DNA from 3 places in the Ureibacillus sp. FSL E2-3493 genome. Region 3 is predicted to be linked to each of the others. Evidence: riboswitches for the same ligand, from Rfam matches in the RefSeq annotation. Region 3 holds a riboswitch; each other region holds the start of a gene.
The links. Region 3 has a riboswitch for lysine ahead of MHH69_RS07675 (transporter substrate-binding domain-containing protein). Riboswitches for the same ligand answer to the same signal wherever they lie in the genome.
Positions count from the first base shown of each region.

Region 1: another riboswitch for lysine. It lies ahead of MHH69_RS12190 (aspartate kinase); the one in region 3 lies ahead of MHH69_RS07675 (transporter substrate-binding domain-containing protein).
Region 2: another riboswitch for lysine. It lies ahead of dapA (4-hydroxy-tetrahydrodipicolinate synthase); the one in region 3 lies ahead of MHH69_RS07675 (transporter substrate-binding domain-containing protein).

Region 1 is NZ_JBBOPK010000001.1:2,362,173-2,366,462, forward strand. It holds gene sdhA (succinate dehydrogenase flavoprotein subunit) at 1-82, opposite strand, end outside; gene MHH69_RS12180 (succinate dehydrogenase cytochrome b558 subunit) at 141-755, opposite strand; gene MHH69_RS12185 (YslB family protein) at 1,031-1,444, shown strand; gene MHH69_RS12190 (aspartate kinase) at 1,528-2,754, opposite strand; lysine riboswitch at 2,903-3,088, opposite strand; gene uvrC (excinuclease ABC subunit UvrC) at 3,121-4,290, opposite strand, start outside.
Region 2 is NZ_JBBOPK010000001.1:3,028,149-3,032,438, forward strand. It holds gene MHH69_RS15615 (bifunctional 2',3'-cyclic-nucleotide 2'-phosphodiesterase/3'-nucleotidase) at 1-1,313, opposite strand, end outside; gene MHH69_RS15620 (alpha/beta-type small acid-soluble spore protein) at 1,536-1,742, opposite strand; lysine riboswitch at 2,117-2,296, shown strand; gene dapA (4-hydroxy-tetrahydrodipicolinate synthase) at 2,415-3,299, shown strand; gene MHH69_RS15630 (hypothetical protein) at 3,672-3,917, opposite strand; gene MHH69_RS15635 (hypothetical protein) at 4,067-4,207, shown strand.
Region 3 is NZ_JBBOPK010000001.1:1,509,441-1,513,730, reverse strand. It holds partial or broken gene MHH69_RS07690 (YitT family protein) at 1-125, shown strand, start outside; gene MHH69_RS07685 (amino acid ABC transporter ATP-binding protein) at 159-893, opposite strand; gene MHH69_RS07680 (amino acid ABC transporter permease) at 921-1,643, opposite strand; gene MHH69_RS07675 (transporter substrate-binding domain-containing protein) at 1,786-2,628, opposite strand; lysine riboswitch at 2,731-2,917, opposite strand; gene odhB (2-oxoglutarate dehydrogenase complex dihydrolipoyllysine-residue succinyltransferase) at 3,091-4,290, opposite strand, start outside.

The DNA of each region.
Region 1 (4,290 bases), 850 kb from region 3:
CAGTGCCTTCTTCGGCTGCTTTCATCGTAGCCATTAAGCCTGCTAAACCGCCACCTACGACGATGATTTTGCTTTTCGCCATGATTATTCCTCACTCCTCTTTCTTTGCTATAAAACTGCCAGGAAATGTTACTATGTTATTATACGAATGCTAGAATTGCAGCAACACCAATGATACTTAATAGAACGAAGAAGATCATCGTTACATAAGTTGCAACCTTTTGTGAACTTTTCGATTGTGTAATACCCCAGCTCACTAAGAATGACCAAATACCGTTTGCTAAGTGGAATGTAGCAGCTAAAATACCTAAAATGTAGAATGCTAACATAAACGGATTAGCAACGATTTCTTCCATCATATTAAAGTCAACATCTGCACCAAGAGCTTTTTGGATACGAGTTTGGAAGATGTGCCAAGCAATGAAAATAACAAGGAATACTCCCGAAATACGTTGCAACATGAACATCCAGTTACGGAATGTCCCGAAGCGCTGTATGTTTGAAGTGGCAGTAAAAGCAATAAACACACCATATAAACCGTGGAATAGAATTGGTATGTAGATTACTACCCACTCAACAATTAACAATAGCCAATGTGGAACCAATTCCATAATCCCTATTGAATTGTTGTAGTTTTCTTCTCCACCAGTAGCAGTGAAGTTCAGTGATAAGTGAAACACTAAGAACAGACCTACAGGAATAATACCTAATAGTGAATGTAAGCGTCTCCAGTAAAACTCATGATTTTTTGACAAGACTATTACCCCCCCTAGTACTTTTAAATACCCGAGCCAATTTCACTTCACGATTTTGTAAAGGTTCATAGATTGACTGTGTATTTCATAATGGTACAATATTATGACATGTCCATTGTACTCTCAAGAATTACGAGCGTCAAGGTTGCATACAATTTTTTATCTCATCATTTCATTAAAAAATATGCGCTATCTCGGTAGAATTTTCTCTTTTAAAGAATATTTTACTTTCTTATACTAAATAATGAAGAAATTAAGAAAGAGGTAATTTTAAAATGACTCACATCCACAACACTGTCCCAGCATTTGGCTACGAAATTATTCGAGATTATTTACTTCCTACCATTCTTGGAAAACATGAAAAGGATGTTCTTTACTGGGCAGGGAAAGATTTAGCCCGCAAATTTCCATGTACTGATATTCAGCTCATTATCTCCTTCTTCCAAGACGCAGGTTGGGGCGTTTTAACCCTTGATAAAGAGGAAAAGGATGGCTACATATTTCATCTAACAAATGACGCCGACTTATTAAAAATCGAAGAACGTTCCTTCCGACTAGAAGCAGGCTTCATCGCTCAACAAATTCAAGCATTACAAGGTTGTCTTACAGAATGTTTCGACGAAAAACGCGAGAAACAGCAACAAGTCGTCTTCACACTTAAATGGGATAAAAAAGAAAAAGTAGATTAATTCCTACATATTATAAAAGCCAATTCCAAAGACTACTCCCCTTCCATATCGACATGAAAGGGGATATCTATGGAATTGGCTTTTTAATTTACGTACTCTTCCACTAATTGAAACTCATCATGTAACACATTTGCTGCCCGGACCATTTCATCTTGCGGTACGACAACGGATACTTTAATCTCCGACGTACTGACCATTTTCACTATTATATTTTCTTTGCGTAATCGATCAAACATTTGGGCAGCGACACCTGGATTGGAAACCATTCCTGAACCAACAATTGAAACTTTTGCTAAGCCTACTTCAAAATCGGCAAAACTAAATCCTAATTGGGCTTTATTTTGTTCTAACACTTTAATAGCTTCAGCAAAATCTTCTTTTGCAATGGAGAAAGATACGGTTGGTTTCACTCCATCGATAGCTGCTTGAACGATAATATCTACGTCGATGTTAAACTTTGATAGAGTCATAAAAATATTCGCTAGAGAGGAATTTTCATAGGAATCAAAACCTACTGTTAACCGAATAATGTCTGCTTCATATGCTACACCACGAACAACTCTATTTTTCTCCATTTTTACCTCTCCTTTTATCCATGTCCCCTCGACATCGTTTGTGCTAGATCGAACGACGATCGGCATTTCATATTTTTTCGCTAGTTCCACTGCCCTCGGATGAACAAAAGTAGATCCTAAATGGGCCAGTTCAAGCATTTCATCATAGGTCACTTCTTTTAGTTTCCGAGCTTCCTTTACAACCGAGGATTCGGCTGTGTAAATTCCATCCTGCTCAGTTAATATTTCAACATATTCCGCATCTAGAACTGTACCAATGGCAATTGCTGTCGTTTCTGGACCGCCTTCCCCTAAAGTCCACAAATCTTTATATTGATCATAACCTTGAGAACCTGCCACAATAGCTATTTCCCCGTTATGTATCCGTTCAAGAAGAAAATCGTGGTGTATTTGTTCAATTAATATATTTCCATTGGACTTCACCGCTTCTATTCCTGCCTGCCAACCAGAAAGGGAAACTGCCTTACATCCTTTCTTTTCTAGTACAATCGCTAGTAAACTACTAGCAACTTGCGTGTTAATCGCTTTTAGCGCATGACTTTCTCTATCAGCAATTCTTTCGGTAAAAATCGACGAATAAGGAAGTAATTTTCCTTCTAGTAATTCAATAGAAGGAACAACTACTATAGTATTTTTTCCATTGTTTCGATGCTTTAAAATTCGTTCCGCTAGTTTATCAATTCTTTCCGGTGTTAAAAGGGAAGAACTGTCGACTTTCACTACAATTGTCTCCATTGGTACACACTCCTTTTACAACTTTCGAAAAAGTGTATTTTTCATCAATTCAGAAAACTTATACATTCATTATACCATTTCAAAATAAAAGCAGCTTCTCACTGAGTGTGAAAAGCTGCCTCAAAAATATACCGATCGGTAAAATCTTTTATGAGATAGCCCTCCAGAATCACTCTGACTGATTCTGACAGTCTTACACTTCTTAAATGCAAAACCAGCAAATAAATCTGAACAATGGATTTATCGCTTCGGCAAGTCTCCCTTTCACCACCTTTCCTAGGAATTGTTCATCCTCCAGATGGTTACTATTGAACCTTGCACCTCTATCATGTTCGTATTCATATTTAAACTTACAATAGCACACCGTTATTCCTTTGACAATGTGTCTTTATGAAAGTGATTGTAGATAGCCATTGCTGATGAACTTGGAATATGGGCTTCCATTAATTGCTCTATCGATGATTCTTTTATTTTCTTAATAGAACCGAAATGTTTCAGCAACTGTTGTTTCCTTTTCGGTCCAACCCCTTCAATGCCATCCAAGACGGATTGGATCGCATTTGTTTGATGTTGTTGACGTAAAAATGTAATTGCAAAACGATGGACTTCATCTTGAATACGTTGTAATAAATAAAATCCATCACTCGTTCTTTTCATTTCCACTGGGATTGGAGGTTCTCCGTACAATAATTGGGATGTATTATGTTTATCATCCTTTGCTAAACCTGCAATGGGAATGAATAATCCTAATTCATCTTCAATTACCTCCCGCGCCACTTCCATTTGCCCTTTCCCACCATCAATAATAATTAAATCTGGCAATGGTAAGTTTTCCTTTAACACCCTTGTATAGCGACGTCGAATTACTTCTTGCATAGCACCATAGTCATCGTGCTTAGCCGTTTCCCGCAATTTATATTTCCGATATTCCTTTTTTGCCGGTTTTCCATCGATGAACACGACCATTGCCGACACAGCATCCGCTCCGTGCATATGGCTATTATCGAAGGATTCAATTCGAAGAGGTGGGGCTATGTTCATGGCATTACCTAATTCTAAACAAGCCCCAACAGTTCGTTCTTCTTGCCGTTCAATTAATTGGAATTTTTCTCGAATGGCAATTTGAGCATTTTTCGTAGCTAAATCGACCAATTCCTTTTTCGAGCCTCGCTTCGGCGTAACAACTTTCATTTGTAAATAGTTTTCTAATAACGATTTTTCCACATTCGTCGGAATGAAAATTTCCTTCGGTTTAATATGCTCAGGTATATCGTAAAACCGACCGATAAACGTTTGGAATTCCTCTTCTGGTTCCCGGTATATTGGAAAGATGGATACATCCCTTTCAATTAATTTCCCTTGGCGTACAAAAAAGACTTGAACACACATCCACCCTTTTTCAACTGCATATCCAAAAATATCCCGGTTCGATAAATCACCCGAAACGATTTTTTGTTTTTGCATAACCGTTTCAATATGGGCAATTTGATCTCTATATTCCTTTGCCCGTTCAAATTCTAAATTTTCCGCTGCATC
Region 2 (4,290 bases), 1.5 Mb from region 3:
ACACCATTCATCGTTCCTTCTTCTACATTGACACCAGTTAATGATGCATCCACATCTCCAGGAAATACTTGGTGGGCATGACCTGAAATGATTGCATCTACACCTTTTACTTTAGATAACAAATAAGTGACATCTTCTTCCCCTTCAGTATGTGTCATATCACCCATACCAGAGTGGGAAAGAACGACAATTACATCTGCCCCTTCTTTTTCCATGTCAGAAACAACATTTTCAACTGCATGTACTGAGTCATCTACCGTCACTTGTCCAAGTAAGTGAGACTTGTCCCAATTTAAAATTTGAGGTGGAACAATACCTGTTACACCAACTTTGACTGTAGACTCTTTGCCTTTTTCATCTACAACTTCTTTTTCAATAATGACATATGGCGTATACATATAATCACCTGTACTTGCATCACGTACATTCGCATTAACAAATGGGAAATCAGCATCATCATAAACTTCATCTAAATAATCTAATCCATAATTAAATTCATGGTTCCCAAGAGTCGATGCATCATAATCTAACAGTTCCATTGCCGTTATCGATGGATGTTCTTCCCCTTCTTCTAAAACATCAACCGATTGTTTATAAGAACCTAATGGAGTTCCTTGAATCGTATCACCATTATCAAATAATAATGTGTTGCTATTTTCTTTACGCGCTTCTTTAATTAATGTTGCTGTTTTAACAAGACCTAAACTGTTCGATTCAGTATCTTTGTAGTAGTCATAATTCATTAAATTTGTATGAATGTCTGATGTACCTAAAATACGTAAATCAACGGTTGTTTTATATTCTTCAAGAAAAGCGTTTAATAGTTGATATAATTGATATTCAGAAATGACATTTTTCGGTTTTAACGTTTTTCCTTCAAAACTATTTAAAAACCCATATTCAACCGCTTTTGCAAATTCATCACGATTTTCTTTTTTAATTGCATGATAATCTTTATATTTCTTTAAAGTATCTTCTGAGTACGTTTTGTCATCATCTAGCATATGAACAAGGCTGACAACGGCTTCCTCTAAGGTCATTTTTCCCTCTGGTGCAAAACGTTTATCCGTCTTTCCTTCGATGAGTTGTAATTCAATTGCTTTTTCAATATACGGTTTTAAAGAATCAGGAACATCTTTAAAGTTAACCGTTTTGCCTGAACCTAATTCTACATCCATAGCTTCAATAACTGTTTTTACATATTCGCCACGTGTTACCTCATCTACTTTTTTAGCACTTGCTTGTTCAATATTTGTCATACCGACAACAGCTATCGATAAAGCTAAGGCAGAGGCGGAAACTTTCTTCCACATTAAAACTCATCTCCCATTTATAAGACTTTTCAAACAATTAAATAATATCAAAAAGTAAGATATAAATATACTTATTTATTAATATTTAACAGTTTTATAATATTGTTTGCTATCTAGCAATAATCGTCTCAAAAATGGGGCAATATTATATGTATCATTTTTAAAGGCTGACACAAAAAATGAAGTTTTTTGTATCAGCCCCCAGTCACTCTAAATTTTCAATTATTGTCCAGAACGTCCTTTTAATTGTGACTCTGCCATTTGAACAAGACGTTTTGTAATTTCACCACCAACTGAACCATTCGCGCGTGAAGCATCTTCAGGTCCAAGGTTCACACCAAATTCTTGTGCGATTTCATATTTCATTTGATCCATTGCAGCTTGTGCACCAGGAAACAGTAGTTTATTTGAACTTCTATTAGAAGCCATTTTCTTCACCTCCTTGTGATATTAGAATGTTCCAGGTGCGCTAATTAATACTGTGATAAATCATTCCACCAAAGTATCAATTTCCCTCGTATACTTTCATACTAATTTTGTCAAAAAAATTTACATGTAAATAAAATCAAAAGGTCATAATAAAATTCAAATAACAATTACATGTCTTTTTTATTCGTTTTATGACGGAAATTTCACTAAATAAATGTTTAATTTCAAGGCTTATTAATAAAACCACGTTGAAATAGCTTTTCAAAATCTTTATATGGTAGATGAAAAAAATGACAGTTAAAGTATTGCAATCTTACGTTTAAACATGTATGATTTTAATAATTAAATATTCACTTATTTCAATTACCTTTTGAAGTAAGGATAGAGGAGCAAAGACCATCAGTACGCAATTTGAGGATAATGAGATCCTATGACAATTGTGGAAAGGGGAATTTGCCGAAGCTTTTGAGAGCCTCATTATCTCGAAGCTGGTTCTGTTATTGAACAAATGCAGGACTGTCATATAGGTTTCTATATGGAGGGCTATCTTACGCAAAGAAATGAAGTTTATTTCTACGCAACAACGATCCCTCGTTGTTGCTTTTTTGCGTTTACTTAACTTAACGCCCTTCTCCCTCTATTTTCTAATAAAATATAAGGATGTGGAGAAGTATGAATTTCGGAAAAATTTTAACTGCTATGGTGACTCCCTTTAATGAACGGGAAGAAATTGATTGGGTGGCTACCGAAAACTTAATTAATTATTTGCTTGCCAACGGTACAGATGCTTTAGTCATTTCAGGTACGACTGGAGAATCCCCAACTTTATCAGAAGATGAAAAGGTAGAATTATTTAAATTTACTGTGAAGGTTGTAGATGGGAGAGTTCCGATTATTGCCGGTACAGGTTCTTACAACACAAAAGCCTCGATTGAATTAACAAAACAGGCTGAAAACGTTGGTGTGGATGGCATCATGTTAGTAGCTCCATACTATAACAAACCTTCTCAAGAAGGATTGTATCGACACTTCAAAGCAATTGCAGATGAAACATCCTTACCAATCATTCTATACAATGTACCTGGTCGCAGCATTGTAAGTCTTTCAGTTGAAACGATTGTTCGTCTTTCAGCAATACCAAATATCGTTGCGATTAAAGAAGCTAGTGGTAATTTAGATGCAATGGCTGAAATTATCGAAAAAACACCTAGTAATTTTTCATTATATAGCGGGGATGATGGCTTAACATTACCTGTCTTATCCATTGGAGGAGCTGGTGTCATTTCAGTGGCGTCTCATATTATTGGTCAAGAGATGCAAGCGATGATTAAAAAATTCCTAATCGGGAACTTAAGTGAAGCAGCAAAGGACCATCGTAAATTGTTACCTATCATGAAAGTACTTTTTGCTACTCCTAATCCGACTTCAGTAAAAGCAGCTTTAAATTTAAACGGAATTCCGGTTGGTGGTGTACGTTTACCAATGGTGCCACTAAACAAATTAGAACTCGATTCATTGAAAGAGGTTTTAAATACTCAACATAAAGTCATTTCTTAAATAATCGATTATTCCAAAGTTTCCAAAGAGATCGTCTTCCAATTGACGATCTCTTTTCTATTACATATGTTTTAACTTCCCCTCCATCTATTTACTTTTTGACAGAAGTTTGAGTAACATGTCTGTTATTAGAATTATGTACCAAATATAACACTTTCCTCCATTCCTTCCTATATTTTATATCAAAATATTTCACAGTGTATTCCCATGCAAAGCAATCTGAAGAAAATATACTTTTAACAACAGAAAAACAAATAGTACATTCCCTATTATTAATGGAAGTAATCCCTTCATTCTAATGGGAGTAAAATACGGCGAACTTATTAAAAAATAAAAAAAGGCACTGTAAATAAACAGTGCGATGACCATTCATTATTCCTCTTTAATAAACCGTACTTCATCATATCCACAAGACTTACAAACCATTAAATGGGGACAAATTTGATCTTTTGCCGTATTAGGATAACCATCTCCCATTTTGACCGTTTCTTCATCATTATAGTGTCCATAAGGATCCAAATAATCAGACACTTTCCCTGAATCCTCTAATGTCGTATGACATTTTGGGCAATTTACTTCTAACGTTTTTAATGAATTACATAAAGGACATATAGCCATTCGTATCACTCCTTTGCATTATAGTATCCATATTTTTGCTAATACTATGTAAACGCACCTTAAATAGAAACCCATTTTGAATAACATGACATTTTCTACATGAAATTGGGCAATCTAAAGGACAGCTAAAAGTAATGGAGGAAATCAGGATGAAAAAGGAAGAGAAACTAAATGAAGAAGCTGCATTAAATAACAACTTAGACTCAGCTACTTTAAGAGCGAACATGGAAATTGCTAAAGAACACGTACAAGCAAAAGCAACAAAAACTGCAACTCAAAAAAAAGAATAATACAAATCGGTTCTAACTTCATTTCGAAGAAGGTAACAATAAACTTTGTTTATGTTGCCTTTTTATTTTATGCGAAAACGATA
Region 3 (4,290 bases):
TTATTGTGTCAGTTATCGTTTCCATATTTAAAAAGCGGATAGATGAAAAAATGAATAGAGATGAAGTTAAAGAACAGTTAACAAAGGAAAATGAATTAACTGAAATGCCAGTACTACAACAATAAAGGGGCAATCCATTTTGGATCGCCCCGCATCGATTATTTTAATGTTCGTTTTAAAAATTCTTTCGTTCTTTCTTGAGATGGGTTAACTAATACTTGTTCAGGAGGACCTTCTTCCACAATAACCCCTTTATCCATAAAAACAATCCGGTCCGATACTTCTCGAGCAAACTCCATTTCATGGGTTACGATAAGCATCGTTCTACCTTCATCTGCTAATTTACGCATTACCTTTAAAACTTCTCCTACCATTTCAGGATCTAGCGCAGATGTTGGTTCATCGAATAACATTACTTCCGGATCCATCGATAGCGCTCGAGCAATTGCTACCCGTTGCTTTTGTCCACCAGATAATTGTCGCGGTTTCGCATTAACATATTTCTCCATTCCAACAACAGATAAATAATTTAAAGCGTTTCTTTTTGCTTCTTCTTTTGTTCGTTTTAATACTTTTTGTTGTCCAATAATACAATTGCTTAAAACATTATGATTATCAAAAAGATTAAATTGTTGGAATACCATTCCTAAATGGGTACGGTAGCGTTTAATGTCATGTTGATCATTTAAAATATTCGTACCATTATATATAATATCGCCAGCCGTTGGCGTTTCTAATAAATTAATACAACGAAGTAGCGTGGATTTTCCAGAACCTGATGAACCGATTAAACAGACCACTTCACCTTTCGAAACTGAAAAGTTCACATCGCGTAAAACTTCATTGTTACCAAATGATTTATTTAGATGTTTGATTTCAATTACTTTTTCCATCTTGTTTACTCCTTACGCGATAAGATTTTAAATCGTTTGTTTTTGTTCTACTTTATAGGCATTTTTGCCATCCATTTTTCGTTCGATATAACGTAATATAAATGTAGCGGTTAATGTCATGATTAAATAGATGACACATGTTATAACGTAAGATTCTGCAAAGCGGAAGTTTGCACCGGCAATCGATTTTGTCGTAAAAAATAGTTCCGTTACACTAATTACACTTAATACCGCAGAGTCTTTAATATTCATAATGAATTGGTTACCCGTTGCAGGTAAAATATTTCGGAAAACTTGGGGTAAAATAACATGAAGCATCGTTTGAAAATGACTCATTCCAATCGATTCAGCTGCTTCATATTGACCTTTATCAATTGATGCAATCCCACCACGAACATATTCAGCCATGTAAGCACCTGTATTTAATCCGACAACGACAAGGGCAGCAACAAAGCGATCCAATTCTAATCCGTAAGCAGCTAAACCATAGAAAACAACCATTGCTTGTACAATCATTGGTGTACCACGGAAAATTTCCACATAAACTGTTAATATGAAATTGAATACTTTTAAAATAACAGATTTTATCGATTTCTTACGAAGGGGTATCGTATGCATAACACCGATAAACAATCCGATAAGAGCACCAATAATTGTACTAATAATAGCAATGACTAACGTCATATATGCGCCACGTAAATAACTTGGCCAATTCTCTTCTAGAATTGAGAGTAAAATATCTAAACTCATAAATATCCTCCTAAATATTTTAGAAAATCGAACATATCATAATTGAAGTTTCGATAGTAAAATCATCTTGCCTTATCTATTTCTCTGTTTGAAAAAATAGAGCCACTGGCCGGATAATTCGACCAGTGCTACTATGTGAAAATTATTTTGCTGCAGGTTGATTTGCAATTGCTTCATCCATTAACTGTTTGCGTTCTTCTTCAGAAATGGATTTTAATGTTTCATTAATTGCTTCTAAATTTTCATCGCCTTTTTTAAGACCAATTGCAACGGCTGTATCCTCTTCTTTCGTTTCAAAACCATCTTCCAACTCTACATATACAAAGTTTTCATTTGCAGCAGTCGAAGATACTGCCTCTGGTCTTTCAGCAACATAGCCGTCAATTACTCCAGATTCCAATGCAACTCGCATATGAGAGAAACTTTCCATCGCTGTTTCTTTTTGTACATCTGGAATTTGATCGATTACTTCATAATTTGTTGTGTTTAACTGAGAAGTGATTTTAGCACCTGCAAAATCCGCTAATGTTTTCGCATTGGCATATTTTCCACCAGCTTTTGTAACGATAACGAGTTCACTAGTGTAATAGTTTTCTGTAAAATCAATGACTTTTTTACGTTCATCGGTTGGACTCATACCTGCGATAATGGCATCAATTACACCTGATTCTAATGCTGGAAGTAGACCATCCCATTCTGTTTTAACAATCACTAATTTTTTCCCTAATGCATCGGCAACACGTTTTGCAATTTCTACATCATAGCCACCAGCATATTCTTCAGAACCTTCAATTTTAACTGCTCCGTTTGAATCATCCTGTTGTGTCCAGTTAAACGGTGCATAACCAGCTTCTAAACCTACTTTTAATACATCGCTATCTTCCTTTGAAGAGGATGATGAAGTACCTTCCTCAGAACTGCCACATGCAGCAAGTAAAATGACTGCTAATAAAGTCGTCATTAATAATGTGATTTTTTTCGACATCTTTCTCTCTCCTTTTACTTTTTTCGAGCTTATAACGCAAAAAGCGACCTAAGATGAACTTAGGTCGCTTGAATAGAAAAGCCCAAATCCTCTTACGCTCCCGATTGAGATAGCACCCCTCAGATGGTTGGGAAACTCCATCTGAGACAGTCCTGCAATTATTCACTGCAGACCCAGCATGAAGTAGAGAGCCTACTTACACACTTCGGCGACATTTCCTATTTTCCATATCATTGCTTTGCTCTAAGCTCCATGAAAAACTAATAAATATCGCGCCTCTACCCCACTCGTAACGTGAGGTTTTAATATTAAATTACTATTAATATGTTACTATATTAACATCTTTGTGTCAACATTGATTATTCTGATTAATAAAATATTCATATAGTTATATATTCCATTTTAAAGGTCGAAATATAAAAAACCTCTAGCAAAATAATTTCGCTAGAGGCTTCCTTATAATTAAGAATTTAAAAGTAAATCTTCAGGATTTTCAATTAACTCTTTAACTGTTTTTAAGAATCCAACAGAATCTTTACCATCGATAATACGGTGGTCATAAGAAAGAGCTACATACATCATTGGGCGGATTTCCACTTCCCCGTTAACAGCCACTGGACGGTTAACGATAGAGTGCATACCTAAAATACCAGCTTGAGTACCGTTCATAATAGGAGTAGACATTAATGAACCGAATACACCACCGTTTGTAATTGTAAATGATCCACCAGCCATGTCGTTTAGGCCTAATTTTTTGTCGCGAGCTTTTTTCGCTAATTCTGCGATATCTTTTTCGATTTCAGCAAAGTTTTTGCTATTTGCATCACGGACTACTGGTACAACTAAACCTTCTTCAGTTGAAACCGCAATACCGATATCAAAGAAGTTATTTAAATGGATTTCATCTCCAACGATTTGTGCATTAACGTATGGATATTTTTTAAGCGCCGCAACAACTGCTTTTGTGAAAAATGACATAAATCCAAGTTTGATATCGTTTGCTTTTACGAACTCTTCTTGTTTGCGTTTACGTAAAGCCATGATGTTTGTCATGTCAATTTCATTGAATGTTGTTAACATTGCAGTTGATTGTTTAACTTCTAATAAACGTTTTGCAATCGTTTGACGACGACGGCTCATTTTTTCAATTGTTACACGGTCAGATTCAGCTGCTGGTGTGAAAACAATCGGACCATTTGTAGATACAACTGGTGCTGCTGGTGCTGCTACAGGTGCTGTACCATGAGCAGCTACGTCTTGTACACGTACGCGACCTTGTGGATCTACTGGTGAAATTGATGCTAAATCAATGCCTTTTTCACGTGCTAATTTACGTGCTGCTGGAGAAGCAACAACGCGTTCGTTTGAAGTTTCTTCTACTACTGGAGTTGCAGCTGGTGCTGGTGTTGGTGCAGCTGCTACTGGTGTAGCTTCAGCTTTTGGAGCTTCTTCAGCTGGTGCTGGCGCTGCGCCTTCTCCAGCTTCAACAACAGCGATTACTTGACCTACAAGAACTGTATCGCCTTCTTCAGCTAGGATTTGAGTTAAAACGCCAGCTTCTTCAGAAATAATTTCAGCATTAACTTTATCAGTTTCTAATTCAACGATAAATTCGCCTTTTTCAACATGATCTCCAACTTTTTTTACCCACTGGGCAATTGT